Regions from separate parts of the Janthinobacterium sp. B9-8 genome, predicted to be linked through region 2. Evidence: predicted binding sites of a transcription regulator. Region 2 holds the regulator's gene; each other region holds the start of a gene.
What was found. Region 2 encodes FNR, which switches genes on or off when oxygen is low (the NO sensors DNR and NnrR bind a similar motif). Its sites were predicted from a motif close to TTGATNNNNATCAA; they were not measured.
Positions count from the first base shown of each region.

Region 1: the regulator FNR is predicted to act here: its motif matches at 4,437-4,450, upstream of VN23_RS15755 (FeoA family protein).
Region 3: the regulator FNR is predicted to act here: its motif matches at 2,848-2,861, upstream of arcD (arginine-ornithine antiporter).
Region 4: the regulator FNR is predicted to act here: its motif matches at 7,103-7,116, upstream of VN23_RS17760 (ribonucleoside triphosphate reductase).

Region 1 covers NZ_CP014222.1:3,474,221-3,482,502, reverse strand. Annotated here, with positions in the region: gene dusB (tRNA dihydrouridine synthase DusB) at 1-313, shown strand, start outside; gene VN23_RS15775 (helix-turn-helix domain-containing protein) at 310-549, shown strand; gene purH (bifunctional phosphoribosylaminoimidazolecarboxamide formyltransferase/IMP cyclohydrolase) at 617-2,179, shown strand; gene VN23_RS15765 (hypothetical protein) at 2,307-2,864, shown strand; gene purD (phosphoribosylamine--glycine ligase) at 2,879-4,156, shown strand; gene VN23_RS15755 (FeoA family protein) at 4,457-4,798, shown strand; gene feoB (ferrous iron transport protein B) at 4,795-6,561, shown strand; gene pip (prolyl aminopeptidase) at 6,630-7,586, shown strand; gene VN23_RS15740 (tyrosine recombinase XerC) at 8,027-8,282, opposite strand, start outside.
Region 2 covers NZ_CP014222.1:1,513,134-1,521,415, reverse strand. Annotated here, with positions in the region: gene VN23_RS06930 (efflux RND transporter permease subunit) at 1-2,783, shown strand, start outside; gene VN23_RS06925 (efflux transporter outer membrane subunit) at 2,857-4,206, shown strand; gene VN23_RS06920 (hypothetical protein) at 4,277-4,996, opposite strand; gene fnr (fumarate/nitrate reduction transcriptional regulator Fnr) at 5,003-5,752, opposite strand; gene hemN (oxygen-independent coproporphyrinogen III oxidase) at 5,885-7,288, shown strand; gene VN23_RS06905 (sulfite exporter TauE/SafE family protein) at 7,293-7,952, shown strand; gene VN23_RS06900 (response regulator) at 8,103-8,282, shown strand, end outside.
Region 3 covers NZ_CP014222.1:4,222,835-4,231,116, forward strand. Annotated here, with positions in the region: gene arcA (arginine deiminase) at 1-1,236, opposite strand, end outside; gene arcD (arginine-ornithine antiporter) at 1,250-2,677, opposite strand; gene VN23_RS19095 (flavin monoamine oxidase family protein) at 4,021-5,307, shown strand; gene vioB (iminophenyl-pyruvate dimer synthase VioB) at 5,365-8,282, shown strand, end outside.
Region 4 covers NZ_CP014222.1:3,927,750-3,936,031, forward strand. Annotated here, with positions in the region: gene VN23_RS17735 (TDT family transporter) at 1-832, opposite strand, end outside; gene VN23_RS17740 (LysR substrate-binding domain-containing protein) at 930-1,814, shown strand; gene VN23_RS17745 (SulP family inorganic anion transporter) at 2,278-4,041, shown strand; gene VN23_RS17750 (anaerobic ribonucleoside-triphosphate reductase activating protein) at 3,944-4,657, opposite strand; gene nrdD (anaerobic ribonucleoside-triphosphate reductase) at 4,657-4,836, opposite strand; gene VN23_RS17760 (ribonucleoside triphosphate reductase) at 5,020-7,014, opposite strand; gene VN23_RS17765 (hypothetical protein) at 7,579-7,842, opposite strand; gene cobS (adenosylcobinamide-GDP ribazoletransferase) at 7,912-8,282, opposite strand, start outside.

The DNA.
Region 1 (8,282 bases), 2.0 Mb from region 2:
CGGTGAGCTTTTGCCCGCGCCCGAAGTGGTAGAGGTTCGCGATGTATTGCTCGGCCATCTGGATGATTTATATGCCTTTTATGGTGAGTATTCAGGTTGCCGTATCGCGCGTAAACATATCGCTTGGTACACCAAGGGTTTACGAGGCAGTAATGAATTTCGCCAGTCTATGTATGCTCAGGAATCAACTTTAGGGCAGGCCAACGCCACCCGCAATTACTTTGATGGCTTGCTTACCCTTGGTGAGCGCTTGCAGTACGAAGATTTAGCCGTAGATACAGAATCACAAAAAAATGAATCGGGAGATTTATGAGTACTCAAACCGATCTGATCGCCGAGGCGATTTACGCTTCTCTCGACCAGTATTTCCAGGACCTGGACGGCGAACCGCCGTGTGCAATGTACGATATGGTCTTGGCTCGTGTTGAAAAGCCACTGTTAGAATTAGTATTAGAACGCGTAGAGGGCAATCAGACCCGAGCGGCCGATATGCTGGGTATTAACCGCAATACCCTGCGTAAGAAATTACAGATTTATGATTTGCTGTAATTGCGCGTAAGCGTAGTTCAGGTTTTTACCAAGCCAGATTGTTTATATACACAGGGAAGCTGAAATCATGACCAAAATTACCCGTGCGCTCATCAGCGTATCCGATAAAACCGGTGTGCTCGATTTTGCCAAGGCATTGGCAGCGCAAGGCGTCGAAATTTTGTCGACCGGTGGGACCGCCAAATTATTTAGCGACAACGGCGTGCCTGTGATCGAAGTGGCTGATTACACCGGCTTTCCTGAAATGCTCGATGGGCGTGTAAAAACGCTGCATCCAAAAATTCACGGCGGCATTTTGGGTCGTCGCGATTTACCTGCACACGTTGCTACGATGGCAGAGCATCAGATTGGCAATATCGATTTGGTGTGTGTGAACCTCTACCCGTTTGAAGCGACCATTGCCAAGCCTGATTGCTGCTATGAAGATGCCATCGAAAACATCGATATCGGCGGCCCGGCCATGGTGCGCTCTGCCGCTAAAAACCATGCGCATGTAGCGATTGTGACTGATGCCAGCGATTACGCTGATCTGATCAAAGAAATGCAAGCTAACGATGGGGCTTTATTACTGGCAACGCGTAAAGTGCTGGCAAAAAAAGCCTTTAGTCATACCGCTGCTTACGATGGTGCGATTTCTAACTACCTGACGTCGCTTACTAGCGACGGCGAGAAAAAATCTTACCCAGATCGCCTGAATATGCAGTTCGTTAAAGTGCAAGACATGCGCTACGGCGAAAATCCGCATCAAAGTGCGGCTTTCTATCGTGATATCGATCCGGCCATGGGCAGCCTTGCTGCTTACAAGCAATTACAAGGTAAAGAGTTAAGCTACAACAATGTGGCTGATTCTGATGCGGCATGGGAATGCGTGAAGCAGTTTGCAGAGCCAGCTTGCGTGATTGTGAAGCACGCTAATCCCTGCGGTGTGGGCTTAGGGAGTGATAGTTACTCAGCGTATCGTCTTGCTTTTGCAACCGATACCACTAGTGCATTTGGCGGCATTATCGCGTTTAACCAAACGGTGGATGCCGATACGGCAGAAGCGGTTTCCAAGCAATTTATGGAAGTATTGATTGCGCCTGCCTATACCGCCGAAGCACTGGCATTGCTGGCTAAAAAGCAAAATGTTCGCGTACTGGAAGTGCCGGTAGAGCAGGGCGCTAATCGCTTTGATGTGAAGCGCGTAGGCGGTGGCTTGCTGGTGCAAACACCGGATTCACACATTCTGACCTTGAATGACTTGAAAGTAGTTACCAAGCTGCAGCCAACAGAAGCTCAGCTTAAAGATCTGCTGTTTGCCTGGAATGTGGCCAAGTTTGTTAAATCAAACGCCATTGTATTCTGCGGTAAAGGCCAAACACTGGGTGTGGGCGCTGGCCAGATGAGCCGTGTGGATTCCACCAAAATTGCGGCGATTAAAGCCAAGGCTGCGGGTCTGGATTTACGTGGCTCGGTGGCCGCTTCTGATGCCTTCTTCCCCTTCCGTGATGGCGTAGATGTGATTGCAGAGAACGGTGTTGCCGCAATCATCCAGCCGGGCGGTTCGGTGCGTGACGATGAAGTGATTGCTGCTGCAGATGAGCATGGTATTGCGATGGTCGTGACAGGAATTCGTCATTTCCGTCATTAATTTGGCAGATAGAATATCTAAAAGCGGGGAAGAAATTCTCCGCTCATTGAGTTTATGGTATTGAGCTGTGTGTTTACTTGAGTTGCCGACGATGCGTCGGTGCTTGTGAAATATTTTGGTTGAGAAGATGAAAAAACTGTTTGCCACTCTTTGCTTGCTGATCGCCTTACCTGCATCTGCAATAGATTGCTCCAATATGTGGGATTGGGCGACGGCTGCTTGTCAGCGTGTGGATAAAATAAATAGGGAAGGTAAGAATGATCTGCTGGTTTCCGGTTATTCCTGGCATGACCGTTCAACTTATACCGCTGACAAGCTTGAAGACTTTCAAGAGTTTGCTTACGGTGGCGGCTTGGGTAAGCGCATTACGGATGAAAACAATAATCAGGAATTTATCTACGGGATGATTTTTGCTGATTCGCATAATCAGGCACAACTGCAGGTTGGCTATATGCGTCTTTGGTATTGGCCGATTGTTGGGGAGTTATCAGCGGGCTTGGGAATGTCTTTACAGCTTATTTCACGTCAAGATGTGATCGGTGGAATACCGTTTCCTGCGCCTTTGCCTATTGCATCGATTCGCTACGGCAAGGCCTCTTTGATTGGCACCTTTATCCCAAGGCTGAATGGCCAACTGAATAATGGCAATGTGGCTTATGTTTTTGGCCGCTACGAATTCGATTAACAGGAAATAAATTAATGAATATTTTGATAATTGGTTCGGGTGGTCGTGAGCATGCATTGGCTTGGAAAATTGCCCAATCTGAACGTGTAGGTAAAGTATTTGTGGCGCCAGGTAATGCGGGTACGGCACTGGAAAAAGACTTAATTAATGTTGATATCTCGGCGATTGATGAGCTGATTGAGTTTGCAAAAGCAGAAAATATTGCCATCACCGTCGTGGGGCCAGAAGCACCATTGTCGCAAGGTGTGGTTGATGCTTTTCGCGCTGCAGATTTAAAAATATTTGGCCCAACCCGCGCCGCCGCACAGCTGGAATGGTCTAAAGATTTTGCCAAAGCCTTTATGCAGCGCCATGGTATTCCCACCGCGGCTTACCAGACCTTTGCCAACGCAGATGAAGCGCACGCTTATATCAAGGCGCAGGGCGCGCCGATTGTGATTAAGGCCGATGGTCTGGCGGCTGGCAAGGGTGTGGTGGTGGCGATGACGCTGGATGAAGCGCACGCTGCGGTTGATTCCATGTTGTCGGATAATAAATTTGGTGATGCGGGCGCTCGGGTGGTGATCGAAGAGTGTCTGGTTGGAGAAGAAGCCAGCTTTATTGTGATGGTCGATGGCAAGAATGTGCTGGCGATGGCTTCTAGCCAGGATCATAAACGCCTTCTGGATGGCGATGAAGGCCCAAATACCGGTGGCATGGGCGCGTATAGCCCAGCGCCTGTGGTGACGCCTGATGTACATGCCAAAGTGATGCGGGAAGTGATTTTGCCTACCGTGCAAGGTATGGCTAAAGATGGCTCTGTGTTTACCGGCTTTTTGTACGCTGGCCTGATGATCGATACTTTGGGCAATCCTAAAGTCATCGAATATAACTGCCGTTTTGGTGACCCTGAAACCCAGCCGATTATGTTGCGTTTAAAAAGCGATTTCGTCACCCTGCTTGAACACGGCGTCAATGGCACGCTGGATCAGATCGAAGCCGAATGGGATAGACGTGTGGCAATGGGCGTGGTGATGGCTGCGGCTAATTACCCGGAAACCCCGCGTAAAGGCGATTTAATTTCAGGCCTACCAACGGTGGCCTTAGAAGACGGCCATGTGTTCCATGCGGGTACTACGCTTAATGAACAAGGTGAAGCCATCACCGCCGGTGGTCGTGTCCTTTGCGTTACGGCTTTTGGCGATAGCTTTAAAATGGCGCAAAAACGCGCTTATCAAATCTTGGCAGGCGTTTCATTTGCAGGCGCGCAATACCGTAGTGATATCGGCTGGCGAGCGATTGGCCGTAAGTAATATTTAACGCCAAAGAGAAAAGCCATGCACTGCATGGCTTTTTTTATGCCCTTTAATTGGCGAGTTTCAACGAGGCTCTGAAGATCTATACCACTAGTAGCGAGAAATGGCAGACTTCAGGATTTGAAGACGCTTAAAAGAACAGAATAAATGGCTTTTTTCAAAGAATATTTTCCTCCGTGAAACTCCGTGTTCTCTGTGACCTCCGTGGTTTAAGGTTTGTTGCATAACATCAGGGCGTGTAAATCAGGGCGTGTAATTATTTGCCTCAGCTTTGGAGCTGATACAGGTCAAGCTTGAGTGGCTTTAGAATTGACGCTGCTCTCTATGCGGCAGATGATAAATGTAAGAAAAACCATTCTCATTGCCGCTATCATGACTCTTTACGATTTACCTTCCAATACCCCCGCTAAAATTATTTCTAGCCAGCTTAGTGCCGAGCTAACTCAGCGTTTGGCGGCTTTAGGCCTGCATGCTGATCGCGAGATCGAGGTGATTCGGCGAGGATGCTTAGGTGGGCCTTTGCAGCTTAGGTGCGCCAGCACCGAGTTTATGCTGCGGCGCGATGCCGCAAGGCAGATTGTGGTCGCGCTTTTGCCCGAAGCGAATCCTCTGCTTGCTGAGCATGGGGTGCTCGTATGAAACGCGTTGCCCTCGTGGGGATGCCCAATACCGGTAAATCGACCTTATTTAACCGCATTACGGGGGGCACAGCGCGTACAGCCAATTGGCCGGGGCTAACGGTGGAATTGGCTTCTAGTCGTATTTTGCTCGGTAGCTCTATGGTGCAGATGGTCGATCTGCCGGGGATTTATGATTTAAGCGGCGGGGCCGAGGATGAGCGCCTCGCTCAGGAGTTTCTCAATAAAACTGAGCTAGATGCCATTCTTTTGGTGCTAAATGCAACGCAGCTTGATCGGCAACTGGTATTGGCTTTGCAGCTTAAAGCGCTGGGCGCGCCCTTGGTGGTTGCGCTGAATATGAGCGATGAGGCCAAGCAAGCAGGGGTACAAATTAATGTGCAAGGGCTGGCCGAGCAATTAGCTTGCCCCGTATTAAAAATAAGCGCCAAACATGGCCTAGGAATCAGCGAACTTAAAGACGCTTTGAATCGCTTGATCAGCCATCAGCCGCCTCGGCAAATTGATTTGGCAGCCGCGCCACGCTCTGAATCTTTGCATGATGAAGAGGCACGCCTCTATGCGCGTTTTATTGACCGGCCCGCCGTATTAGCGCCAGGCCCAAGCGCCATGCTGGATCGCTGGATTCTTCACCCCTGGCTGGGCCTGCCTATTTTTGTTTTGATGATGTTTTGTCTGTTTCAGCTGACCTATGTCTTGGGCGTGCCGATGCAAGATGCGGTAGGCGATGGTTTGGAATGGTTTAAACAGGCGGCACTTGTGCCCGCTGCAGCCACATGGCCGCCTTTTTTAGCGGGGCTTTTGGTGAATGGTGTGTACGATGGGCTGAGTACGGTACTGACTTTTATCCCGATTATTTTTCTGTTCTTTTGCCTGATGGCCATTATTGAAGACTCGGGTTATTTCTCCCGTGCGGCCTTTATGATGGATGGGCTGATGGCACGCCTCGGCATGGATGGGCGCGGCTTTGTGATGCTGATGATGGGCTTTGGCTGCAATGTGCCTGCGCTGATGGCAACAAGGGTGATTCGGGATAGAAAGGCGCGTTTACTGACGATGCTGGCAATTCCTTTTTCGCTTTGCTCGGCACGTTTACAGATTTTTCTCTTTTTAACCGGAGCGCTGTTTAGTCCGCTGCAAGCGCCTTGGGTGCTGTTATCACTCTATTTTGCGAGTATTTTTATCTCTATGGGCACGGCACTCCTGCTGCGTGGCCGCTTTAAATCGACTGAGCCGTTTACACTAGAGCTGCCGCCTTATCGCTTTCCTGTGTTGCGGCAAATATTTTTACGTGGCTGGGGCGAGGCTGCAGGCTTTGTGCGCTTGGCGACGACTATGATTGTGATTGGTGTGGTCTTGGTGTGGCTGTTGAGTAATTATCCAAACCCACAACACAGTTATTCCACCATGATTGCGGAATTTTTTCAGCCGGTGCTATCGCCGATCGGTATTCAGGCCGAGCTGTCGATTGCTTTAATGTTTGGCTTTGTGGCTAAAGAAGTGGTGTTGGGTGCGCTAGCGGTGATTGCTGGGCAAGACGGCCCTGCCTTGGCACATCATTTATCTATCGTGCTTGATCCGGTATCGGCTTATAGCTTTATGCTATTTTCATTGACCTATGTGCCCTGCGTTTCTACTATTGCGGCCATGCGCAAGGAATCGAATAGCGTAGCGCTAACGACTTTCTCTGTGGTCTATTCTTTATTACTCGCTTGGGTGCTGTCGTTTGTCTTTTACCAAGGGGCGAGAGCCTTAGGTTTTTGATTTGCAGATTTGGCATAAATAGGGGCAGCAATGCCCCTGTTTTGCATCCATCTTACAAAGGTTAATGAATGAGCGACTTATTGTTTCCAGAAATTCAGCCCCACTGCAGCGGCCGCCTGGCCGTAGATGATGTGCATACCCTTTACTGGGAAGAATGTGGTAACCCTGATGGCGTGCCGGTGCTGTTTTTACATGGCGGCCCCGGTGGCGGTATTTCGCCCATGCATCGTCGCTTTTTTGACCCTAGTTATTACCGCATTGTGCTATTTGATCAACGCGGCGCAGGGCAATCAACACCCTTGGGTGAGTATCGCAATAACACCACGGCTCATTTAATCGCCGATATCGAAGTATTGCGTCAGATGCTGGATGTAGAGCAGTGGCTGGTGTTTGGCGGCTCTTGGGGATCGACTCTTTCGCTAGCCTATGGCGAGGCACATCCTGAGGCGTGTTTAGGCTTTATCTTGCGCGGAATTTTCCTCTGCACTGCGGCCGAGGTGGATTGGTTTGTGAATGGCATCGGCCATTTTTACCCAGAAGTCCACACCGAATTCGCAGCGCATATTCCTGAAGCTGAGCGGGGTAATTTGCTCGAAGCCTATAGTCAGCGGCTCTTTAATGATAATCCAGAAGTCTATCTGCCTGCCGCCCGCAGCTGGAGCCGTTATGAAGGGAGTTGCCTGTTTTTAGAGCCGCAAAGCAGCACCATTGCCCAGTTTGAAACTGACGCCGTTTGCACCAGCTTAGGCCGTCTAGAAGCACACTATATGTACCATGCCGGCTTTATGGCAGAAGACCAGTTGCTGCAACAAGTGGGGAAGATTCGCCATTTGCCTGCGGTGATTATCCAAGGCCGCTACGATGTGATTTGCCCACCAAAATCGGCTTATCGCCTGCATCAGGCTTGGCCTGAATCTACTTTGCATATCATCCCTGATGCGGGTCATGCGGCAATGGAGCCGGGGATTGCTACGGCTTTAATTAAAGCGACTGAGGAATTTAAATTGCAGGGGAGGTTTTCTTAGTAGGTTTGGTGAGCCGTTGTAGGGCGGGTGGAACCCGCCGTTTTCTTGTTTGATATGTGCTAATTTAAGTCAGAAAGGCTTTTTTAGTGCCTTCGGCACGTTGATTTAGGTGCGGGCGTCCCGCTGGACCTTCCTTTCTTGCGTCGCCAAGAAACGAAGCCAAAGAAGGCGACCCCACAAACGCGAAACCCCTTCGCTGCGGACAATCGAGCGGCGGCTGCGGAACTCGCTTCGCTCAAACAGTCCTCGCCGAAACCCCGCCCGCTTGTTCCTCGCTCGGCGCGTTTTCAGGGGGGGATAAAAGCCCTGTGCAACAAGTATCGGGATGAACTTAGATGGCTGCGTTTGGAAGTGTCCAAACTTCAAATTTCAAAGTAAATCGCTTAATTCCCCCTCCGTTTTTCTCCGTGAAACTCCGCGTTCTCCGTGCCCTTCGTGTTTCAAGATTTGGGTTTGGGTTTACGCAGCAACAAAGCTAACTTCTCTTCTTCATCCTCAGGCTTTTTAGCCCTTGGGTGAGTTCGGTCGTATTCTTGCGCTAGGTGCTGGTAATCGAGGTGGGTATAGACTTGGGTGGTGGCGATGCTGGCGTGGCCGAGGAGTTCTTGCACGGCGCGCAGGTCGTGGGAGCTTTGGAGTAAATGGCTGGCGCAGCTGTGGCGCAGTTTGTGCGGGTAGAGTGGCTCGGCGATATTG
Region 2 (8,282 bases):
TGCCAAGCGAAGTACGCCAGCAAGGCGTGCAGGTGGTTAAATCGCGTAGTAACTATCTGATGTTTGTGACGCTGCTGTCGCCTGATGGAAGTTACGACAATGTGGCACTGGGTAGTTATGTGAATTCCAGCGTGATCGATTCCATTCGCCGTGTACCGGGCGTCGGGGAAGCGATGTTGTTTGGCTCTGAATACGCGATGCGTATCTGGCTGGATCCGGCTAAATTGGCGGGCTTTAAGATGTCTGCCGCTGAAGCACTGGCCGCCGTGCGTGCGCAAAACGTGCAACTGGCCACGGGTGAAATTGGCCAGCTGCCTGCGCCACCGGGCCAGCAATTTACGGCAACGGTTGTGACGCAAGGTCGTTATTTAACGGCAGAGCAGTTTGGCAATATCGTATTGCGTGATGGTAAAAATGGCTCGCAATTACGCCTGAAAGATGTGGCCAAGGTTGAGTTGGGCGCATCTGATTACAGCGTACTGGCGCGTTTGAATGGCAAGAGTATTGCGGCGATCGGGATTAAATTGTCCCCTGATGGCAATGCGCTCGAAACCGCTAAGGCGGTGAAAGCCAAGCTCGATGAGCTGTCTAAGTTTTTCCCTAAGGGCATAGCCTATGAAGTGCCTTACGATACATCCAAGTTTGTAGATGTATCGATCAAGGAAGTATTGACCACGCTGATTGAAGCGATTGGCTTGGTGTTTATTGTGATGTACCTGTTCCTGGGTAATATCCGCGCCACGCTGATTCCGACGATTGTTGTGCCGATTGCGCTGTTAGGCGCTTTGGTGGGTTTGCAGCTGTTTGGTTATTCGATCAATGTGCTGACCATGTTTGCCATGGTGCTGGCGATTGGTATCTTGGTTGACGATGCGATTGTGGTGATCGAAAACGTCGAACGGATTATGTCTGAAGAGGGCCTTGCCCCGCGCGAAGCCACGCAAAAAGCGATGGGGCAGATTATTGGCCCGATTATCGCCATTACCTTGGTGCTAACCGCCGTGTTTGTGCCGATGGCGTTTTTCTCGGGTGCGGTAGGTGCGATTTATCGCCAGTTCTCGGTGACCTTGGTGCTGACGATGTTCTTCTCGGCGTTAATGGCTTTAACCTTAACGCCTGCATTGTGCGCAACGTTCCTCAAGCCTTTGAAAAAGGGCGAGCATCATGGCACTAAGGGCTTCTTGGGTTGGTTTAACCGCAAGTTTGCAGCGTTAACGATCCGTTATCAGGGTTGGGTAGGGACATGCATTCGTAAGACTGGCTTATCCCTGCTGTTTTTTGCTTTGATTCTGGCCTCTACCGGCTGGTTGATGTCGCGCTTGCCAACGTCTTTCCTGCCTGATGAAGACCAAGGTTACTTTATTAGCGTGGTGCAATTGCCTGCAGGCGCAACACATGAGCGTACGTTGGAAATCGTTCAGCAGGTTGAAGCTCATTTTGTGAAACAGCCTGAAGTGGATCGTGTGATTGCGATTGTGGGTTTCAGCTTCTTTGGCCGCGGCCAAAATGCGGCGCTGGCGTTTGTAACCTTAAAAGACTGGAAAGATCGTCCGCTGCCTAACGATCAGGTAGGCCCGGTGGTGCAACGCGCCAACATGATGCTGTTCCGCATTAAGCAGGCGTTTGCATTTGCAACCAATGTGCCGCCGATTCCTGAATTGGCATCGGTAGGTGGTTTCGATTTCCGCTTGCAAGACCGTGCTGGTTTAGGCCGTGATCGCCTGTATGAAGCACGGAATATGTTGCTGGGCATGGCTGCGCAAAACAAAGCTTTGGCGGGGGTGCGCCCTGATGGTCAGGAACCGGGTCAGCAGCTTTTACTTGATGTAAATAAAGTAAAAGCCAGCCAGCTCGGCATTGATATGGCCGAGCTTAATAGCACACTGGCGATTTCATTAGGTTCTGCCTATGTGAATGACTTTGTGCGCGAAGGCCGTATTTTGCGTGTGCTGATGCAAGCCACACCGGAAAGCCGTCTTTCACCGGACGATTTACTCAAGCTGCAAATTAAAACCCGCGCGGGCAATCTAGTGCCGCTGTCTGAAATTGCCGAGGCTAAGTGGCAGGCAGGTGCTTCTGCACTCGATCGCTATAACGGCTTGCCTGCATTTAAGATTTCTGGCGGCCCGGCCCCCGGTAAAAGCTCGGGGGAGGCGATGGATGCAATGGAAGCGATGGCTAAGCAATTGCCACCAGGCGTGGGTTTTGAATGGTCGGGTACTTCGTTTGAAGAACGTCTATCTGGCTCGCAAGCACCCTTCTTGTTTGGCTTGTCGATTCTGATTGTTTTCTTATGCCTTGCAGCGCTGTATGAAAGCTGGTCGATTCCGTTTGCTGTGCTGTGGGTGGTGCCACTGGGTATCTTTGGTGCGGTGGCTGCCATGACATTGCGTGGTTTGCCAGACGATGTTTATTTTAAGGTGGGGCTGATTGCCATTATTGGTTTGTCGGCAAAGAACGCGATTCTGATTATCGAATTCGCCCGTGATTTGCAGCGTCAGGGCATGAGCGCAATCGATGCCACGCTGGAAGCTTGCCGTTTACGCTTCCGTCCGATTCTGATGACTTCGTTTGCCTTTATCGCGGGTGTATTGCCACTGGCGATGAGTACCGGTGCCGGTGCAGCAAGCCGACGTGCCATTGGTACAGGGGTGATGGGTGGAATGATTACTGCCACAGTATTTGCGGTGTTCTTAGTGCCGGTGTTCTTTGTGGTGGTGCGTCGCTTCTTCCCTGAGAAAACCGTGGTACGCAGCGACGAAATCGCGGATGACCATCGTTAATAGACGTGCCGGTCTTCGAAGGGCGGCGTGCCCGCCCTTCGAATAATGACGCGAACCCATAGGTAATAAATGTATGAAAAAACAATTAATGTCTAAGACGCTGCTGCTGGCGATGACTCTGGGCTTGGGTGCATGCGCGATGGGGCCGGATTACATTCGCCCCGCAGCCCCGGTCGCCAGTGTGGTGGGCAGCCAGCCTGCGGAGATGAGTACGCCACAGTGGGGTAGCTATTTTAGCGACCCTGCTTTGCAGTCGGTGATTGAAAAAGCGCTGATCAATAATCGCGATTTAAAAATCGCCACGGCCAGAATCGAAGAAGCCCGTGCGCTGTATGGTATTCAAAAGGCGGACTTTTTGCCGTCGGTGAGTGCCAATGGCTCGGGCAATATCAGCCGTAGTAATCCGGATGCCGATATCAGCCGCCGCTACGAAGCTAATCTGGCGCTGCTATCGTACGAGGTGGATTTCTGGGGTCGTGTGCGCCGCTTAAGCGAGGCGGCCAAAGCCAATTACCTAGCAAGCGAAGAGGCGCAGCAATCGGTACGCAGTACGCTGATCGCCGATGTGGCTAATAGCTATTACAGCGCACAAGCCTTACAAACACGTAGCCGCTTTGCCGAGCAAACCGCTAAGGCGCGGGAAGAAAGCCTGCGCGTGGTGAAGCGCCGCGTGGAGGTGGGCGTGGCTAATCGCTTGGATCTTTTGCAAGCGCAAAGTGCACAAGATAGCGCCATTAGTGATCACTCGGCTTTGGCGCGCCAAGCGGCTAATGCGCAAACGGCGCTGACTGTTTTGGTGGGTGAAACGGTCAGCCTGCCTGCGGCCAATTTAAATGCAGAAGTGGTGCAGTTGCCCAGTGGCTTAAATTCTACCGTTTTGCTTGAGCGCCCGGATGTGCGTGCTGCGGAGCAAAAGCTGGTGGCGGCCAATGCCAATATTGGTGCGGCCCGCGCGGCCTTCTTCCCTAAAGTCACTTTAATGGGTAGTGGCGGTGTGGTGAGCAATGAGCTGGATGATTTATTCTCTGGCGGCAACCGTGCATGGAGTTTTTTGCCGCAAATCAGCCTGCCGTTGTTTGATGGCGGACGCCTAAGCGCTGGGGCTGACATTGCCGAAGCCCGCAAAGTGATTGCTGTGGCTGAATATGAAAAAGCCATTCAGCTGGCGTTTAAAGACGCCGCCGATGTGTTATCTGATCAGGTATGGCTGAGCAAGCAGCTAACAGCCCAGCAACGCCTTGCAGATCGGCAGGAGCAGCGCCTGAAACTTGCAGAAGCACGCTATGCATCGGGCTTGTCGGGATATCTGGATGTGCTGGATGCGCAGCGTGAGTTTTACGCGGCCAGCCAGGGACTGATCGAAACGCGTCGTGCTCGTTTAGCCGCATCGGCACAAGCGTTTAAGGCTTTGGGCGGAAAGTAATACGCGCTAGTTGATTGGTTTTATAAGCAAACAGCCCCAAATTGGGGCTGTTTTTTTATTGTTTGATAGATCAACTGTTTGGCTGGTGATGAGGTGCGGGCGTGTTTGCTCGGCTAAAAAACTGCATTAAAAATTGCGCTAGCGCAGCGGCGGGCTCTTGATGTTCTGGCAAACTGAAGGCGCTGAGCTGTGTGTGCACTGCTTGAAAAGATCTATTTTCTGCCAAAGCTAAATATTGCTGGCAAAGTGGCGCAATGGCTTGCCATTGTGCGGTTTGCAACTCGGCTAGCTTACTTAAATCGGCCTTGGGCGATGGCTTGCCATTTGGAAAGATGACTTTCCAGCTTTCAATAAGGGGCTGCATCATGATGTGCTGTAGCAGCGCCAAAAAGCTGGCTGCGCCTTTGCCGCCAGCATGCAGCCAGCTGTTGCGACCTGCCGGGGCTAAGGTATCGAGCAGAGGGGCGGCAAGCTGTAGGGCTGTGTCGTCGCCGCTGGCGGCCATCATCCAGCCTAAGTGTGCGGCGCACTGAGGCTCGCCAATCAGGGCCAGATCAATATGATGCCAGCCTTGTGCCTGCGCCCATTGAGCACTTTGCAAATAGCCTGCTAAATCAGCATGGCCTGCAGAAATAAGCAGGCCATTGTGAGGTAAAGGGGGGATTTGCGATTGCATATCAAGCGGCAGCAGCATGAGCTGTGCCATTTGCAAGGGTTTAAGCCGGGATTGCAATGACTCTAGAATGGCCGCTGGGGCAAGAAATAAAACAGGGCCATTGGATAGAGTCATAGTGGCTTATTGTTGGCAGTTGTTAATCAATTGTTTGAGTGCGTCAGGATTGAGAATTTCAATCAAGCGGTTTTGTACTTTAATTAAGCCGTTTTCTTGAAATTTCGATAATGAGCGGCTCACGGTTTCAAGTTTAAGGCCTAAATAGCTGCCGATTTCTTCACGCGTCATGCGCAAATGAAAGCTGCTGGCAGAATAACCACGGATGGCAAAGCGTTGAGATAAATTCAGCAAGAAGGCCGCAATGCGTTCTTCTGCTTTCATATTTCCCAATAAAAGCATCACGCCATGATCGCGCACAATTTCGCGGCTCATCATTTTATAAAGATGATGTTGCAAGATCGGTATGCGGCGGCTGAGTTCTTCCATATCGGTGAAGGGCAGCTCACAGACTTCGCTGTCTTCCAGGGCAATGGCATCACAGGTATGCAGATCAGAGCTAACCGCATCCATGCCCATGAGCTCGCCGGTCATATGAAAGCCGGTGACTTGCTCGCGGCCGTCTTCAGAAATTACGCTGGCTTTAAAGAAACCTAAGCGAATCGCAAACAGAGAGCGAAACGGCTCTCCTGCGCGGTAGAGCGCTTCACCGCGCTTAATCGGCTTGGCTTGGGTGATTAAGTGATCAAGCTCGCGCATTTCATCAGCGGAAAGACCAATCGGCAGACAAAGCTCACGCAAGCTGCAATTGACGCAGCTTTGGCGCAAGTGCTTGAGGCTAAGGTCACGTACTGGGATATGAGATGTCGGTGTCATTGGGCGTTTCAATTCGTGTTTTCGATATCAGCCACTGCAAGTTATTTCCAGTACAGATATTGATATCGATCAAGGTTATGAAAAATGAATCTAGGCAAGCTGCACTCATACGATGAATAAGGATGGAACAGTATGCTTCAAAATAATGCTACGGTCTTACAGCCACTTGATTTTGATCGAAACTTGATAAGCCAACACAGCGGAAAAGGGCCAAGGTACACATCCTACCCCACTGCGGATCGATTTGCTGTAATGGATGCAGATCGCTATGAGCAAAGTGTACGCCAGCAACAGCCCGGCATTGGAATAAGACCGTTGTCATTGTATTTTCACTTGCCCTTTTGCAATACTATTTGTTACTACTGCGCCTGTAATAAAGTCATCACAAAGGATCAGAGTAAGGCGGATCAATACCTCGATTATCTACTTAAAGAGGTAAAAATACAGGCGGCATTATTAACCAAGCGCGGCAAGATTTCTCAGTTGCATTTTGGCGGAGGTACCCCTACTTTTTTGAGCGATGCACAATTAACGCGATTAATGGACGGTATTCGTCATCATTTCGATTTAAAAGCTGATGGCGAGTTTTCAATTGAGATCGATCCACGCAAAGTCAGCGCGGCTACTGTAGCGCTTTTAGGGCAGATTGGCTTTAACCGCATGAGTGTGGGCGTGCAAGATTTTAATTTAGAGGTGCAAAAAGCGGTTAACCGTATTCAAACGGAGGAAGAAACTAGAGTTGTGATTGATGCTGCGCGTGCCAATGGCTTTAAATCAGTCAGTATCGACCTGATTTACGGTTTGCCGCATCAAACTCAGGCCCGGATGTATGAGACGATTGAGCGTGTCCTCACTTTGCGCCCGGATCGGCTGGCCCTGTATAGCTATGCCCATTTGCCCGAGCGTTTTATGCCGCAAAGACGCATTGATGCTGGGCAGCTACCCTCAACAGAGGGTAAACTCGATATCTTGCAAAGTAGTGTGAATCAGCTTCTTGCTGCGGGTTATATCTATATCGGCATGGACCATTTCGCTTTGCCTGATGATCCGCTGGCAATTGCTCAAAGAAGAGGGCAGTTGCATCGGAATTTCCAAGGTTATTCAACGCACGCCGATTGCGATCTGATGGCTTTTGGTGTGTCAGCAATTGGCAAAGTGGCCAATTGTTTTGCCCAGAATGTAAAAGATTTAGATGCTTATTATCTGGCCTTGGATGAAGATCGTTTGCCGATAGAGCGTGGCTTGATGATCACGCACGATGATTATTTGCGTGGCTCGGTAATTCAATCTTTAATGTGCCAGTTTGAATTGAGTTTTCAGCCTGTGGAATTGGCTTATTTGATTGATTTTAAAAGCTATTTCTCTGAAGAGATTCATTTGCTTATGCCATTTCAAGCCCAGGGTTTGCTTGAAGTGCAGGACGATTCAATCATTGTCAGCCCTAAGGGGCGCTTTTTGATCCGCTCGATTGCCATGGTTTTTGACCGCTATTTGCGTCATGCCCCTCGCGCAGGGAGCTATTCTAAGTTGATATAAAGTAATGCTGGAATTAGATTTTCTTGCTTTGTTTCTGGCCGGTTTATTAGGGGGCGGGCATTGTGTTGGAATGTGCGGTGGTGTCGTTGCCGCCTTTAGTTTGCAGCTCCCAAAGGGCCCGCGCTGGCATTACCATTTGGGTTTTAATCTTGGTCGCTTGCTGGGCTATTGCCTGATTGGTATGCTTGCGGGCTTGCTGGGCTCTTTGTCTGTCTTGCTTTCATTACAAGGCGTGAAAAGCGGCTTGTTTATCCTTGCCAATTTATTATTGATTTTGCTTGGCAGTTATATGGCTGGCTGGTCATCTCTTATTTTATTGCTGGAAAAAGCTGGGCGTCCTTTATGGCTTAAAATTCAACCTTATATGCGGCTATTTTTACCGATAAAAAGATGGCCGGATACGCTGATTGTAGGGGCTTTGTGGGGATGGTTGCCCTGTGGTTTGGTTTATACCGCTTCTTTAAACGCACTTGCCAGTGCCAGTCCTTGGTCTGGTGGTTTAATTATGCTGTCTTTTGGTTTAGGCACACTACCCAATTTATTGCTGATGTCCGCCTTTGCAGAGCAGTTGCGAAAGCTGTTTAAGAATAAATATTTACGCTATTTGTTTGGTGGAGGTTTGATGTTTTTAGGCGCTTATCGATTGATTCAATTTATGTTTTAGCAATGGTTTCTTGTGTAAAGTGAATGTAAATATTGGCCGATTGTTATCAAATTTTTTTGCTGATGCTTGGGTGGTTGACTTTTTAAAATAAAAAATAGCTATTGAATCTGGCGCTTTGCAGTCATTTTATAAAAAAGGATTTTTAAAAAAATGCCTACCCCCATTTTGGTTGTTGATGATTCTGCTATGGCCAGAAAAATGCTGATCAAGGCTTTGCCTAAGAATTGGAATGTTGATATCACACAAGCATGCAATGGTATTGAAGCATTAGCTGCTTATCGAGCAGGTAAAGCAGATGTGATGTTTTTAGATTTAACTATGCCAGTGATG
Region 3 (8,282 bases), 2.0 Mb from region 2:
GATAATTGGGCAGGTCATGCAGTGGCCACCGCCTCGGCCACGGCCTAGTTCGGCGGAGCTGATGGTGATGACCTCTACGCCGGCTTTACGCAGCAGGGTATTGGTGTGGATATTGCGGTCGTAAGCTAAAACTACACCGGGTTGCAGGGCGACGACGTTGTTGCCGTCGTCCCATTGCTCGCGCTCGGCTTCAAAAGAATTGCCGCCGGTTTGCACCACGCGCAGGGCAGGTAATTTGAGCGCTTCGGCGACGACATCCAAGAAGGGTTTACTCTCACGGCGTAGGTCGATGCCGTTGGGTTTGCTTTCGTCAGGGCGCAGGCTGAAGGCGACGATTTGTTTGACCACTTCAGGGAAAATGGTGACTAAATCCCGATCGCAAAAGCTGAATACGGTGTCCAGATGCATGGCAGAGCGTGATTTTGGCAGGGCGGCCACAATCACTCGCTCGGCGGCTCCGGCTTTAAATAGTGACATGGCGACTTGGCCGATGGCTTGATGCGAGGTGCGCTCGCCCATACCAATCAAGACCACGCCGTTGCCAATCGGCATGACATCGCCGCCTTCCAGTGTGGCACTGCCGTGATCGACATCTGGATCGCCCCACCAGACCTTGACATCGGCGGCAGCAAAATCAGGATGGAATTTATAAATAGCGGTGACGAGCAGTGTTTCTTGTCGTCGTGCCGGCCAATACATCGGGTTGAGCGTTACGCCGCCATAAATCCAGCAGGTGGTATCGCGGGTAAATTGGGTATTCGGTAGTGGCGGTAGGATAAAGCTGGCATTGCCGAAGTTTTCGCGGAAGATGCTCAGCACTTCGGATGGCGTATCGGCTGGCAAATCGGGAGCAACTACCCCACCCATTAAGAATTCGGCCAAATGGCGTGGCTCTAATGAATCCAGCCAGCTACGTACTTCTTCCAGCAAACCAATGCCAACCAGATCTGCGGTGATCTTGCGATCGAGTATCCATTTTCTGGCTTCAGGAATCGCCACGGTGGTGGTGAGCAGATTGTGCATCTCAATCACATCCACACCACGTTCACGCATTTTGGAAACAAAATCAAAATGATCGCGTTTGGCCTGGCTTACCCACAGCACATCATCAAACAATAAAGAATCGCAGTTATTGGGTGTCAGCCGCATATGCGCCAGCCCCGGCGAGCAAACCATTACCCGTCTTAGCATGCCCACTTCAGAGTGAACGCCTAGTTGTAGATTTTCGGTACTCATCACATAGCTCCTATTAAAGCTTTAGAAAACCGGTGTAAAGGCCGTAACTTGCCGCAATGGCCCCAATAACAGCGGCTGCAAAAATGAATTTTTCGATGGTGGTAAAAACAATCTGGCCGCTTTCTTTACGCGCCTTGGTATAAAGGATTGCGCCGGGCGCATAGAGCAGGGCCGATAGCAGTAAGAATTGCACTCCTGCTGCGTAGATCAGCCATACGCTATAGAGCGCAGCAATCATTGCAATCAGCAGATCTTTATTGCGATTGCCACCATGCTCCGCATAGCCGTCTCCTTTGTAAGCCACCATGACGCCGTAAGCGGTAGATAAGAAGTAGGGCACTAAAATCATTGAGGTGGCGAGCAGCAGCAGGCTGGTATAGGTGCTGGCAGCAAACAGGGTAATAATCAGGAAAACTTGCACTGCGCCGTTAGATAACCAAAGTGCATTGGCTGGCACACCGTTCGCGTTTTCCTTGTGCAAAAAGCTGGGCATAGTTTTATCGCGGGAGGCAGAAAACAGAATCTCGGCGCAGAGCAATGTCCATGAAAGCAAGGCACCCAGCAGCGAAATCACCAGCCCGATAGAGATAAACACCGCGCCCCAGTGGCCAACAATATGCTCCAGCACATAGGCCATTGATGGATTCTTTAAGCCTGCTAATTCTGGCTGGCTCATCACCCCAAGTGACAACACATTCACCAGCACCAGCAGCAGCAGGGTGCTGAGAAAACCAATCACGGTAGCGCGGCCCACATCGGCGCGTTTTTCGGCACGGGCAGAGTAAACACTTGCGCCCTCGATACCGATAAACACCCAAACGGTGACCAGCATCATATTGCGCACCTGATCCATCACACTGCCGAGCTTGATATTGCCCCTGCCCCAAAAATCGGTGGTGAACACATCTAGCTTGAATGCCACGGCGGCCAGAATAATAAACATCACCAGCGGCACAATCTTGGCCACGGTGGTGACTTGATTAATAAATGCTGCCTCTTTAACTCCGCGCAATACTAAAAAGTGCACCGACCACAGCAAAATGGATGCGCCGATAATGGCGGGAACCGTATTGCCATCGCCAAACATGGGGAAGAAATAACCCAGCGTGCCAAACAGCAAAACAAAGTAGCTGACATTGCCCAGAAAGGCGCTAATCCAATAGCCCCAAGCGGATGAAAACCCCATGTAATTGCCAAAGCCCGCTTTGGCATAGGCATATACACCGGCGTCTAATTCTGGTTTCTGGTTGGCAAGGGTCTGAAACACAAATGCCAGCATCAGCATCCCCACCGCCGTGATCGCCCAGCCTATCAGCGTGGCGCCTGCACCGGCGCTTTGCGCCATATTTTGAGGCAGGGAGAAAATCCCCCCACCAATCATTGATCCGACCACCATCGCAGTGAGCGCGGTTAGCCTTAGCTTATGGGACGATTGCGTCATGATAGAGCCCTCGGTGCGTAGTTAAATAAACGCTACTCGTGCTGGTTTTGTGCTCAAGACGGTAAGAAAAGAAGAGGTAATGATTGCGGTAGCGCGCTGTTTTGGCTGGGCTTGAGCAGTAGTCAATTCAGTAGGTATACGTAGTCTGATGGTTTTGCACTACGTAAATTTTGATGAAAAACAATATTCTTTTTATTTATTAAAATAATTTAGGTCTTAATAATAAATATTATGACAATCATTGGCTTAGCTAGCTTTTTATGTTTTTTTTGAGATTAAAATTTTTTTCTTGAGGATAACAAGAGGGTGTCTATTTTGAGAGAAGTGTATTTTTTTCTACCTAAATGCTATGTAAACAGTAACTTACCATTAAGTTGTTGAATTTTTTTATATTTTACTGTAGATATTTGATGCGAAATGAATATAAAAAACATTTAATTGTAATTATTAATGGTATCTATTTGGGGGAATGAAAGCAAATGGAGAAATAAGACCAAACGTTTTTCTATTTTTGGTAACTATTGAATGCTTGTTACAAAATGGCTGCGGGTGTTTAGTCGCTTAGGAGGCCTGAGAATCGTTTTAAGATCACCTAGTGCTTCCTTACAAACTCACTCACGCTGAGTCTTTGATATCAGTCCATGAAGGGGCGCTATGGCTGGGGCCATAATTGCGCTGCATCTTTCATGCTTTGCTGCTTTTTCAAAAAAAACGCTGTGTAGTGATACAAGATTGGCGTGGTCTATCCCTATGTTTCAGCAATGTTTTTTATCTATAGCTGGCGCTTGAATTTGAGTTTTATATAGCGTGATGATCTGAGGGAACGCTTGTGCCCGGTAATAAATATGCTTTTCATCTTGTTTTTTTAAGCAGTTTGTTCTATTTACATACGTCATGCTGACGTAATATTTCTATTTTCTTTTGTTAATCTTTTGTTAAATTTGCAACAACTTTACAAAATACCACGCGCTTGTGTTTACAATCGCCGCGTTGTTGATCTACATTCATGCATTATTATTTTATTCTAAAGTAATAAATCTGAAAGCTTTTTGATGTATTCCTTACGTTTGCGTGTTTTTGCAAAGTTTTAAATAAGGAAGTGAAACAATCATTTTGAATAATAAAGCGCACAAGATTTTTAGGTCTTGCTGCACTACCGTATTGCTACGCCTGAAGTAATTGTAATTTTTGTTGCCAGAATATGACTGTCTAAAGCATGACTAGGCTTTTAAGGCAGGGGGTAGTGATTATTCAATTCGTTTTGCATGGCTTAGTTCTAAGTATTTATTTATTAAATGCTAAAAAATAAATATTCCCTTTGATTTACATTGAGGTATTTTACTGTGATAAACAACAAAGTAATCTCTATAGTAGGTGCAGGAATATCAGGGCTAAGCTGTGCATTGAAACTGGCTGGCTCAAAATTAACAAAAGACTACACGCTTCGTGTTTTTGAAAACGGAGAGAGAATTGGTGGCCGGGCTCATTCAATTAAAGTGGATGATTTTAGTATTGATTTAGGAGCAGGGCGTTTTTCTCCTGCCCTACATCCTAATGTTGCCCAGTTGCTTAGTGAGCTAAAAGAGGAAATAGAAGTATTTCCTTTTACTAAAATTGTCTGTCCTCACCCACAGCATGAAGGCTTGAAAGAGATACTGGCTCAATTAAAGCTAAAAATTGAGAATAGCCATAATGAATCATTCTTTCAATTTTTATGCCAGCATATGGGCAATGAAAAATCGCACGCAATCATTAATGCTTTAGGCTACGATTCATTATATCTTCCGCAAATCTCTCCTAAGATTGCATATGATATTATTGAAAAGCATCCGGAAATACAGTGCTTCTCAGAAAATGAAGGCTATGAGTGGTTTAATTTAGTTGACGGGTTTGCTGCTTTGGCTAAAAGTCTATATCAGCAAGCCGCTAAATCGGGTGTCGAGTTTTATTTTGAACACCAGTTAATTAATTTCCAAACAAAATCAGCCAATACTCTGCTTGAGTTTGCAGGATCAGAACAGCAAGAAATTTGGCACAATAGTGCTTATACCGTTTTAGCTCTTCCTCCAACAGCGATGTCATCGCTTAATATAGATTTTCCAAATAGCTGGAGTGATTTTTCCTACGGTTCTATCCCATTATTTAAAGGTTTTATATTTTTCGATCATCCATGGTGGAAAGATTATGAGCTTGAAAATAAAGTAACCATTGTTGATAACCCATTACGAAAAATATATTTTAAAAGCGAAAAATATATATTCTTTTACACTGATAGCGCCTATGCTGATTTTTGGTTGGAAGAAACCAATAAAAGCGAAGATGAATATATAAATACAGTGATGGGTTTAATTGCTAAAGCATTAAATATATCTATTAAAGAATTACCACGCCCTGTAAGCAATAAGTTCAAATACTGGCCTAGTGGTGTAGAGTTTGCTTTAGAAACATCACCAGATCACCCTCCTGTTTTATCTAAATATAATGGCAAAGTGATTGCTACTTCAGATGCTTATACCCCGCACTGTGGCTGGATGGAAGGTGGGATTATTGCGGGTAGGAACGCAGCAGATCATATCTTAAAACAATTAGAGAAATCAGATGTAGAAAAAGTAGCGGCAGAAATGAATTAATTTTTGTTTGAAAATGTAATGGTTTTTTTTCTAATTTTAAACTGGTATTGATGCTTAATGAGTATTCTGAATTTTCCACGTATTCACTTTAAAGGTGCTGCACGGCTTAATGTGCCAACTGGCAATAGAAATATCGCCGGCACTTTAGACATTGCAACAAACAGTGTTTATCAAGATGGCACATTATTTGATTTAAAAAAGCACCCTAGGGAGTTTCATCAGTATCTAAGGCAATTGCCACCAAGATTTAATCTTCAGGGGCAGCCAGATGATGCAGGTGTTTTTAATCATGCGGCAGGGCATAACTTTTTAGGGAATAATCATTTTTCTTGGGAAAATACTCAGATTACCGCTTTGCAAATACAGCCGGGTGTTTTGCTGGATAACGATCCGCTACTTGCTTGTAAAGTGGAATTATGGGGGCACTATAATGAGTATTTGCGCACCACATTTAACCGGGCAAGATGGGTAGATATTGATCCAAGCCGGGACGATACTTCGCAAATCTATGCCGGGCAGCTGTGCATAAAAGAAGCGGCTGCTGCGGCAAATGCCCCCTATTTATTTTCATCTGACATTGATTGCGTTCACTCTGTTCGCTGGTATGGCGAGAATCATATTCAGGAAAAGCAGCCGCATTTCTTGGAGCCTGAATTTTCTAAGACAAGGGTGTTTCAGTTTTCTGTGGCTAAGGATTCTGAGCATTTTATTTTTAATCAGCTTTCGCTTAAATCAGATTTTATTGAGTATTTACAACAAGAGCTAAAAAGAGAAGATGTGCTCGGGCTGAGTATTCAATATTCTGTATTTAATATGTCTACTCCGCTGCAGCCAGATATACCTGTGTTTTATGATTTAAGTGGCAGTATTGGTTTGTGGTTAAAGCAAGATATGGCTACTTTTGCCAATGATAGGATTTTATATCCTGATAATACTCAGGGCTTTGGCCCTGTGGCGATCAAGATTCAAAATAACTGGGCTAGTATCAGCATGCCTTGCAGTATTCCTTTTACTCGCCGTGATGCTGTTTGTGGCAATCAACTGACTCACCCTCTTGGCCCTAAGCATTCATTAGGTGAATTAGAGCTAAGGACTAAAGGTGGTGTTTTACTGGCAAGAATTCCTGAATCGGTATATGGCCCATATTGGGGAAGCGCCGGGATTTTTGATGTGCCCTTATTAAATGATGCCGCTGAAGATTCTTTAATACTGCGTGGCACAGACAATCAATGGGTAGAGTCAGATTGGCTGATTCAAGCAGAACAGAATGTGGTTTCTTTGGAAGCGCCTGATAGAAAAAATAATGCTTTTTTCTCTAAAGACATCAAAATATTTAGTTATTTCCGTGGCGAGCCTAAAGGAAAAAAAGATATTAGTGTTTTTATTGAGAATAAAGCGGTTGTCAGCACTTCGTTGCAGACGATTTCAAGCAATGAAAACGGAATTGCATTTCTTTCTATCGTCAGTCAGAAGCCCGGCGTTAGCGAGGTTTTTGTAGGGGACCATCATGGCAAGATTCTGGTGCGTGTACTTTCTGATGATTGGGCTTTATTAGAGGTAGCGGATAAGGAGGTTGACTATCCTTTTCTGTATGAGCAAGTAATGAGTTATTACGAGCTGATTTATCCGTTTATGGCGGATAAAGTGTTCAGCATGGCAGATCAGTGCAAATGTGAAACCTATGCTCGCTTGATGTGGCAAATGTGTGATCCATTAAACCGTGATAAAAGTTATTACATGCCTAGTACCAGAGAAATGTCTCATGCCAAATCAATATTATTTCTTAAGTATTTAAGTAATGTTGAAGCGTCTGCCATTGCGGAGCCAGCAAAGATTGCTTTGGCCACCGAGGTAAATAGTAGCGAAATCAGCAGTAAAGAAGAATTAGTTCAGGTATTAAAGCAGGCGGTGAATTTAGAGCTATCTATTATGCTGCAATATTTATATGCGGCTTATTCTTTGCCGACTTTTGCGGCAGGTGAGCAATTGCTTGCGAGTAATAAATGGACTGCTGAGCAATTGGCACTGGTGTGTGGCGGGGCAGATCGTCGGCATAATTCGGGCTGGCGTGGCACAATTCTGGAAATCGCCCATGAAGAAATGATCCACTATCTAATTGTGAATAATTTACTGATGTCTTTAGGCGAGCCATTTTTTCCTGGAACTCCCGTATTGGGTCTCAAAGCCGCTGAAGCCTTTGGCCTTGATACAGATTTTTCTTTTGAACCTTTTTCAGAAAATGTGCTGGCTCGCTTTGTCAGGTTTGAATGGCCACATTATTTTCCATCAACAGGAAAATCAATTTCTGATTTTTATGCGGAAATTCGCAAGGCATTTGTCAGTATTCCGGATTTATTTACCACCCCATTAGCTAAAACAAGCGGGGAGCATCATTTATTTTTAAATGAATTAACCAACAGAAAGTTTCCTGCTTACCAGTTAGAAGTCAATAATAGAGAAAGTGCGCTGTTTGCCATTGATTTTGTAACAGAACAAGGCGAGGGTGCAGCAGTAGATTCACCACATTATGCTCAAAGCCATTTTAATCGATTAAGAGAGATCTCCCGCACTTTACTGGCTAGCGAGACTCCTTTTGAGCCTGCATTTTCTGTATTAAAAAATCCTGTATTAGAACCGACTCCCGGCTGTAATACGGTGCTTGATCCTGCCGCCAGACAATTAATGATTTTTTATAAAGGCTGCCATGAGCTGACTTTTCATATGATGATTCAGCACTTTGGGCAAAAGCCTTTAGGGAGTTTGCGCCGTTCCAGATTAATGAATGCGGCGATTGATATTATGGCCGGAATATTAAGGCCTTTATCGGTGCAAATTATGTCTGTTCCTTCTGGTGTGTCGGGCCGTAATGCCGGGCCGCCTGTGCCACAGGCGATTCAATTTCAATTGATTGCCGATTATGGCGCTGGCTGTGAGGTACTCGCCTTGCAATGCCGCGCGCTTGCAAAATACGCAAA
Region 4 (8,282 bases), 2.3 Mb from region 2:
CAAATTCCCATTGCCCAAGCAGATGGCTGACTTTAAATAATGCTGTAGCGCCAATCACCAATGGGAAAGTAAAGGCAGCGTAGCCCGGTGAAAAAGGCAGGCTCAGCAGCTTGAAAAAAGCGAGGTAGATAATGCCTGTCATCAGCAGGGCAATCCCAAACAACAGCGCCACAATCAGTAACGACGGCTCGGTGGTTACTGTTAAGTAGCCAGCGAGTGAGAGGCTGGCAGGAGCCGCCAAAATGGCAATGGTTGGCTTGGCCGCATCAGGTACTTCGTGGCTAAAGATCAGACGATAGAGCATCAGCGGCAACATCACGGCGTAGCAAAATATTCCGAACCACAATAAACCATTCGCAAGGGCCGCAAACTGCCCGCCGGGGAAAGCCACATCGGCCACGATAATACCTACCGGCGGCACAAACCAGCTTGGCAGCATATGGTGAATTTCAAAGTCTTTAGCGCGGTGCCAGATAAACATCGCCAGAAACACCATATGCAAGATCACGGCAAACAACCACAGGCCCTCAGCAAAATCAGGGGCGAACTGGCCTGATGCCTTAGACACCACCATCGTTGCCATTGCAAAGGTAGGCACTACGCTGCCCACGACGGGGTGAGCTAAATCTTTCAGAAGCAAACGGGGGTGAAGCACAAATTTGAAAGCTAAGATAAGTAACAGCAAGGCAGCAACCACAGCGCCTAATAACTGGGCTTTACCCGAAAAATCGCCAGCGTTTTCCCAACACCATCCAAGGCTGGCAAGGCCTAAAGCTAAGCCCGCCATAGGGGTAGGGGCAGCGGCAAGTAATTGATGAATTCGCTTAAACATACGACGACCTTCTTATTTATTGCAGTACAAATAGAATAACGCCCAGATATTGTTTATCATATCTAAATGATTTGAATGAGGCGTTTAGTAAAATCAAATGAAGCTCACTCTGCAACAGCTAAAATCCTTCGCGGCCATTGCCCGCTATGGCAATCTTGGCACGGCAGCCAATGAGCTATGCCTGAGCAAGGGCGCCATTTCTCAGTCTTTGCAAGAGTTAGAGCGCCAGCTGGCAACGCCGCTGTTTGATCGGGTTCATCCGCGCCTGCAATTGAATGCAGAAGGTAAATTATTACAGCCCGTGGCCGAAGAAGTACTCGCCCGAGTGCAAGACATTGAAACGATGTTTGCCAGCGATAGCGGGCCCATTGGCCAGCTTCGCCTTGGAGCCACCCAAACCATAGGCAACTATCTGCTGCCAATTCTGCTGGCGCGCAGCGAGCAGGCCACTACGCCGCGCATATCCATTGCCAATACCCATATCCTGAGCCACGCACTCGCGCATTTTGAACTAGACCTCGCCTTAATCGAAGGTGAGAACCACCACCCGGATTTAATCGCCGACCCTTGGCTGCAAGATGAAATGTGCATTGTGGCCGCAGCCACTCACCCCTTAGCCAAGCAGGCTGAGTTGACTATCTCTGCATTAAGCAGCGAAACATGGGTGCTGCGTGAGCCTATGTCTGGCAATCGGGAACAATTTGAGCAACTGATCCAGCCACAGCTCAGCAACAGCCGAATCGGGCTGGAGCTAAATACCCTAGAGGCGGTGATGTTGGCGGTAGAGCAGGGGCTAGGAATCACCTTTATATCCAAGCTAGCAGCACAAGACCGTATCGATAACGGGCGATTAGTCTGCCTAGCCATGCAGCAACGCTTCCCACGCCAGCTTTACCTTGCGTGGCATAAACAAAAATACCACTCCGCTGCCTTGCGCCGGTTTATTCAGTTTTGTAGGGATCAGGCGGGGGTGATTTGCTAGCTAATACCTTTCATTTACAAGCATTGAATCATCGTAGGGCGGGTGCAACCCCATACGCGCTAGCCAAGTTGTTTTTTATTAGCAAACAGCAAAAAAACACAATAACCACGCGCTCTGCATAGGGCCTTTTAAAGTCCCCTTGAAACACGCCGAAGCGAGGAACAAGCGGGGCGGGGGATCGCTTGGGAGCGAGGAACGAGCCAATCCCGCCCGCCGCCGACTCGATTGTCCGCAGCGCAGGGGCCTTCGTGGTTTTGAGTTTGTCGCTTGGCTTCGTTTCTTGGCGAAGCAAGAAAGGAAGCCCCCGCGGTGGCTAACCGCTCCAAAATCAACGTGCCGAAGGCACTAAAAAGCTCTTTTTGATTTTGGTTAGCGCATATGGGGTGCAACCCGCATGTTTTTCAGCATCGCTCGCGGGTTGCACCCGCCCTACATACAGCTCAACAAGCAACAGGACTCAGCATTGAATAAATTCTTTCTACGCACCATCCCTGGGCTGGCCGTATTCTTTAATTACCCACGGGACTGTTGGCGGCAGGATTTGCTGGCGGGATTGTCTGTGGCGTCCGTCGCACTGCCGGTGGGCGTGGCCTATGCCCAGCTGGCGGGGATGAGCCCGATTGCCGGCCTTTACGCCAGCATTCTGCCCATGGTGGCCTATGCGCTATTTGGATCATCCCGGCAGCTGATTGTTGGGCCAGATGCAGCCACCTGCGCCATGGTGGCCTCAACTCTGCTGCCGATGGCAATGGGAAATTCCGAGCTGTATATCTCGCTTTCTGTCGCTTTGGCGCTAATTACCGGGCTGTTTTGTCTGCTGGCCAGCCGCTTTAAGCTAGGTTTTTTGGCCGACTTTTTATCTCCGCCTATCTTAGCGGGCTTTTTAAACGGTGTAGCGATCAGCATTGCGTTGGGGCAGCTGGGTAAATTGCTTGGTTTTACTTTTCATAAGCATGATTTTATTGGCCGTATCCTCGAGCTGCCAGATCGCCTGCCTGAGCTTCATCCAAGCACCGCCCTGATCGGCATTGGCACGCTGTTAGCCATTCAAATTATTAAACGCCTCTTGCCTAAGCTGCCCACCGCCTTAGTTGCCATGGGCCTTGCTGCGCTGGTGATCTTTAGCCTGAATTTACAAGCCGCAGGCATCGCCATCATCGGGCTATTACCCGCTGGGCTGCCCACTTTGCACTGGCCCACCATCCCCAGAGCCCATCTGGGTGAATTACTCGGCGCAGGGGCGGGGCTGGCGCTGATCAGCTTTAGCAGTGCCATTCTGACCGCCCGCAGCTTTGCCGCCAAAAACCGCTATGAGATCGATGCAGATAGGGAATTTACCGCGCTGGGCATGGCGAATATTGCCGCTGCGTTTTCACAAGGCTTTGTGATTAGCGGTGCGGACTCCAGAACGGCAGTGAATGATCATGCCGGCGGTAAAACTCAAATGGTGAGCCTGGTCGCGGCGGCGTCTATCGCCATTGCCATCGCGCTGTTTACTACTCCGCTGCAATATGTGCCGATTGCAGCTCTGGCCGCCGTACTGATTACAGCCTCGTTTGGGCTAATGAGTTTTGCCAATTTTATTTATTTTCGCCAGGCCAGCCGTGGCGAATACGGCATTGCCATCCTCACCGTGATTGGCGTGGCCTGTGTAGGCGTGATGCAAGGCATGCTGTTTGCCGTATTAATGGCTACGCTGCGACTATTAATTAAAATTGCCCGCCCGCATGAAAGCCTCTTGGGTGTTTACCCTGGAAAAAACAGCTTTCACGACCTATCCCACCACCCCGGCGCAGCGCCGATTGATGGCATGCTGGTGTATCGCTTTGATGCCTCGCTTAATTTCTTTAACGCCAATTACTTCCGCCAGCGCGTTTTATCTTTAGCCGATGGCGCAGCAAGCCAAGTTTCATGGGTGGTGCTGGATACCGTACCGATTAATCAAATCGATATTGCAGGCATCGAAGCGATTATTATTTTGCAAAGAGATTTAAAAGAGCGCGGCATCGCCCTCGCCTTAGCAGGGCGCAAAAAACAGACCGAATTTATCGCCGCCAGACACCATAAGCTGGATGAATTACAAGCCAACTTTCTGATTTTCTCTAGCGTAAAGCTGGCCTATCGGGCATTCAGGCAGCAAGTGTTGATACGTACTGAAACGACGCAAACTGCTGCTCAATTGCCGCTAAGGTGGCAGGCTGAGGAAAATGAAGCTGCGCAGAATTAATCAGCGCAGGCTCGATACAGCCAGCTGGCCTGAAGGATTGCAAGACATAGCGCCTCACCCCTAAGGCGCTTAAAGTTCGGGCAAGGGCAATCAGCTCATCCTCGCTATGCAAGCTGGGGTGGATGGTGCTGCGGCATTCCAGCGCCACCTTGCTCGCCAATAGCAGCTTTAAAGAAGCACTGGCAACAGCACCACTGCCTACTACGGTGGTGATCTTTTCGTAGCGCATAAAATCGCTTTTAATATCGAAACCCACCCAATCCAGATAGGGCAAGCATTCCTGTAAACGCTTGGGATAAGCGCCGCCGCTATGCAGGCCAATTTTGAAGCCTAGCGCTTTTATACTACGCATCATCTCGGGTAACTGAGGCTCGATCAGTGGCTCACCGCCCGAAAAAACCACCGCATCCAAGAGGCCACGGCGCGTTTTTAACCAGATCAGGATTTCATCCCACTGTGGTGCTGCATCGTGCTGCTCACGCGCTTGTAAATGCGGATTATGACAATAACCACAGCGCCAAGGGCAGCCCGCCAGAAAAATCACGCAAGCCAGCTCGCCGGGATAATCACAGCTAGAAAACGGCACCAAGCCGCCAATCTTGGGCGCGGGCATCATTAGAAAACGGTATTACATTCGTTAAAAAATTGCCTTTCTTTAAACTCACCTTTTTTACCAATATTAAAGCTGCTCACCGGCCGGTGATAACCCATCACCCGCGTCCAAACTTCGCAGCGAGTACGTTCTTCATCTTTAAGCGCAGGGACCAGCTTGGCTTGAACCGATAAATCACTCATGATTTTTTCCTTTATTTATTCAAATTTGCACAAAAAATATCTACAGCGAAATTTGCAATTTTGCTAAACCTTGAACCACTGAGAAAAATGAGAGCACAGAGGACACAGAGAAAATCGAATCGTTTTTCTCTGTGAAACTCTGTGTCCTCTGTGCTCTCTGTGGTTCAAGATTTAACAGACTACTTATGCAGCAGCACAGCTTTTCTTCGCCAGCAACTCGCCATCGCACTTTGGGCAAAACTCGTGATGGCCGCTCAGGTAGCCGTGTTTCGGGCAGATAGAGAAGGTGGGCGTGATGGTGATATAGGGCAGGCGATAGTTAGTCAGCGCTTTTTTCACCAGCGCTTTACACGCTGCGGGGCTGGAAATTGCCTCGTTCATATACAGATGCAAGACCGTGCCGCCGGTGTATTTACGCTGCAATTCCTGCTGACGGCCCAAGGCCTCAAACGGATCATCGGTAAAGCCAACCGGCAGCTGGCTGGAATTGGTATAGAAGGGCTGCTCCGCCGTGCCTGCTTGCAAGATATCGGGGTAAAACTTCTTATCTTCTTTGGCAAAGCGATAAGTCGTGCCTTCGGCGGGCGTGGCTTCTAGGTTATAGAGATGGCCTGTTTCTTCCTGAATTTCAGTCATTTTGGCGCGAATATGATCCAGCAGGCGTATCGCTAAGGCGTAGCCTGCTTCACTGCTAATATCGTCTCTATCATCGCTAAAATTGCGAATCATCTCGTTAATACCATTTACCCCAAGCGTACTGAAGTGATTACGCAGCGTGCCTAAGTAACGCTTGGTATAGGGGTAAAGACCACCATCAATTAAGCGGCCAATCAATTTGCGTTTAATTTCTAAAGATTGCTTGGCCAAATCCATCAGCTGATCAACACGCGCTAGGAGGCCCGCTTCATTGCCTTTGAATTCGTAACCAATCCGCGCGCAGTTAATGGTCACCACGCCCAGCGAGCCGGTCTGCTCGGCCGAGCCAAATAAACCATTGCCGCGTTTTAATAGCTCGCGCAGATCAAGCTGCAAGCGGCAGCACATAGAGCGCACCATATGCGGCTCTAGATCAGAATTTAAGAAATTCTGGAAATAGGGCAGGCCATACTTAGCGGTCATTTCAAACAAAAGATCGGTATTGGGGTGATCCCATGCAAAATCTTTGGTGATGTTGTAGGTGGGAATAGGGAAAGTAAACACACGGCCCAGCGCATCGCCTTCCATCATCACTTCGATATAGGCGCGGTTGATCATATCCATTTCGGTTTGCAAATCACCGTAGCTAAATGGCATTTCCTTGCCACCCACATAGGGGATTTGTTCGCGCAAATCTTCTGGGCAGATCCAATCGAAAGTCAGATTGGTAAACGGCGTTTGCGTGCCCCAGCGGCTGGGCACATTCAGGTTGTAAATCAGCTCTTGGATATATTGCTTTACCTGCGTGTATTGCAGATTATCGGCACGAATAAACGCCGCCATATAGGTATCAAATGAGCTAAATGCCTGAGCGCCCGCCCATTCATTTTGCAAAGTACCTAAAAAGTTAACAATCTGGCCGATGGCGGCTGAGAAATGCTTAGGCGGCTTGGCTTCTACCTTGCCCGGCACGCCATTAAAGCCTTCTTGCAAGAGGCGGCGTAAAGACCAACCCGCGCAATAGCCAGATAGCATATCTAAATCATGAATATGCATGGCACCAGAGCGATGCGCCTCGCCAATTTCTGGCGGATAAACATGGCTTAACCAGTAATTGGCAATCATTTTGCCGCTGGTATTTAAAATCAGCCCGCCCAAGCTCCAACCCTGATTAGCATTGGCATTGACCCGCCAATCAGATTGATCCAGATATTCATTAATCGACGATTCAACATCCACCACCGTGCGCACATCGGAGCGCAAACGGGCGTGCTGGCTGCGGTAAGCAATATAGGCGCGAGCTGTTTTTAGATAATGGTATTGCAGCAGTGCTTCTTCAGCCTGATCCTGAATCTGCTCGATGGTGGGGGTGAGATCACCCTGCAAGCGGCTGCTAATCAGCGTACTTAAGCGTATTGCTTCTGCCTCATCAAACTCGCCAGTTACGCGGCTAGCATTCAGCAGGGCAAGGCGAATTTTATCAAGATCAAAAGGCACGATGCGGCCATCGCGTTTCAGCACATATTGCGGGTATATGGTCATTTTTCCCCACCTGGATCAGGGTAGAATATTTTTACAGACCACAATATATGGTGTTTTATCTAAGGATGCTTAGCTAGATATGGGGCATTTGATCAGAATCAAATACTTTCAGAATAGATTTGCAGAGCGGGCAGAATGCCCACTCAGGAGAAGAAATATTAGCAATAAAATATTGCGGAGCGATCATCTTTTTAGTGCCTTCGGCACGTTGGTTTAGGTGCGGGCGTCCCGCTGGACCTTCCTTTCTTGTGTGGCCAAGAAAGGAAGCGAAAGAAGGCCACCCCACAAAACACGAAGGCCCCTACGCTGCGGACAATCGAGTCGGCGGCGGTCGGGATTGGCTCGCTGCCTCGCTCCCTTGCCGAAACCCCGCCCCGCTTGTTCCTCGCTACGGCGTGTTTCAAGGGGAGATTTAAGCCCAGTGCCACTAGCCGCGATGCAAATTCTAATTGCTGGGTTTTAAAACACTTAAAAACCGATTCAAACCTTGTTTTTCTCTGTGAAACTCCGTGTTCTCTGTGTCCTCCGTAGTTCAAGATTTGGGTTTCTGTTGCATAACATCAGTTAATAATCAGGCTGGCCGTGTGCGGTCAAAATATAATCGTTTTTTTCCAGCTCCATCAGCTCGCCCACATAGGGTTGCAGCAGGGCAATACGGGCGGCATCTAGCATATAAGAGAGCTTCATTTCAGGATCTGGCTGATCTTGCTCATGGCGAAATAAGCTAAACAAAAACTCAACGCTGATGGTTTCGGCAATGGCCAAATGCCCGATAAAACCGCCATCCATGCCTTTTTCCCAGACTTCAATATTGCGGATAATCTTCATAAACCGTTCCTATAAACACCAAAATCAACGTTTTTTATAGAGCGCGCAACAACTGCGTAGTGGCACACCCTATATGACCAGAACAAGCACGCAAAATAATAGCCCAGTTTCAGTGATTTCTATTCCCGCGCCTAGGCAATCCCCTGTCATCCCACCCAATTTATGCATCAGCCATTTGGCATAAGCCAAAATCAGTAAGGGGGCCATCATTAATGCGGGAACTATAAAATAGGACAGCAGCAAAAGTGCAGCCAAAAGAATATACAACGAGTAGCTGGTTTTTTGCCAGGCAAATTGCTCTGCCATACCAGGCGCTAAAGCGGGTAAGCGGCTCCAATACAAAACGCCGAAGCGCGCCCATGCGGGGATCAGCAAAAGCGCCAGCCATTCTTGCTGCTTTGCCAGCAGCATTAAGAGCACCAGCTTGGCGGCAGATTGGC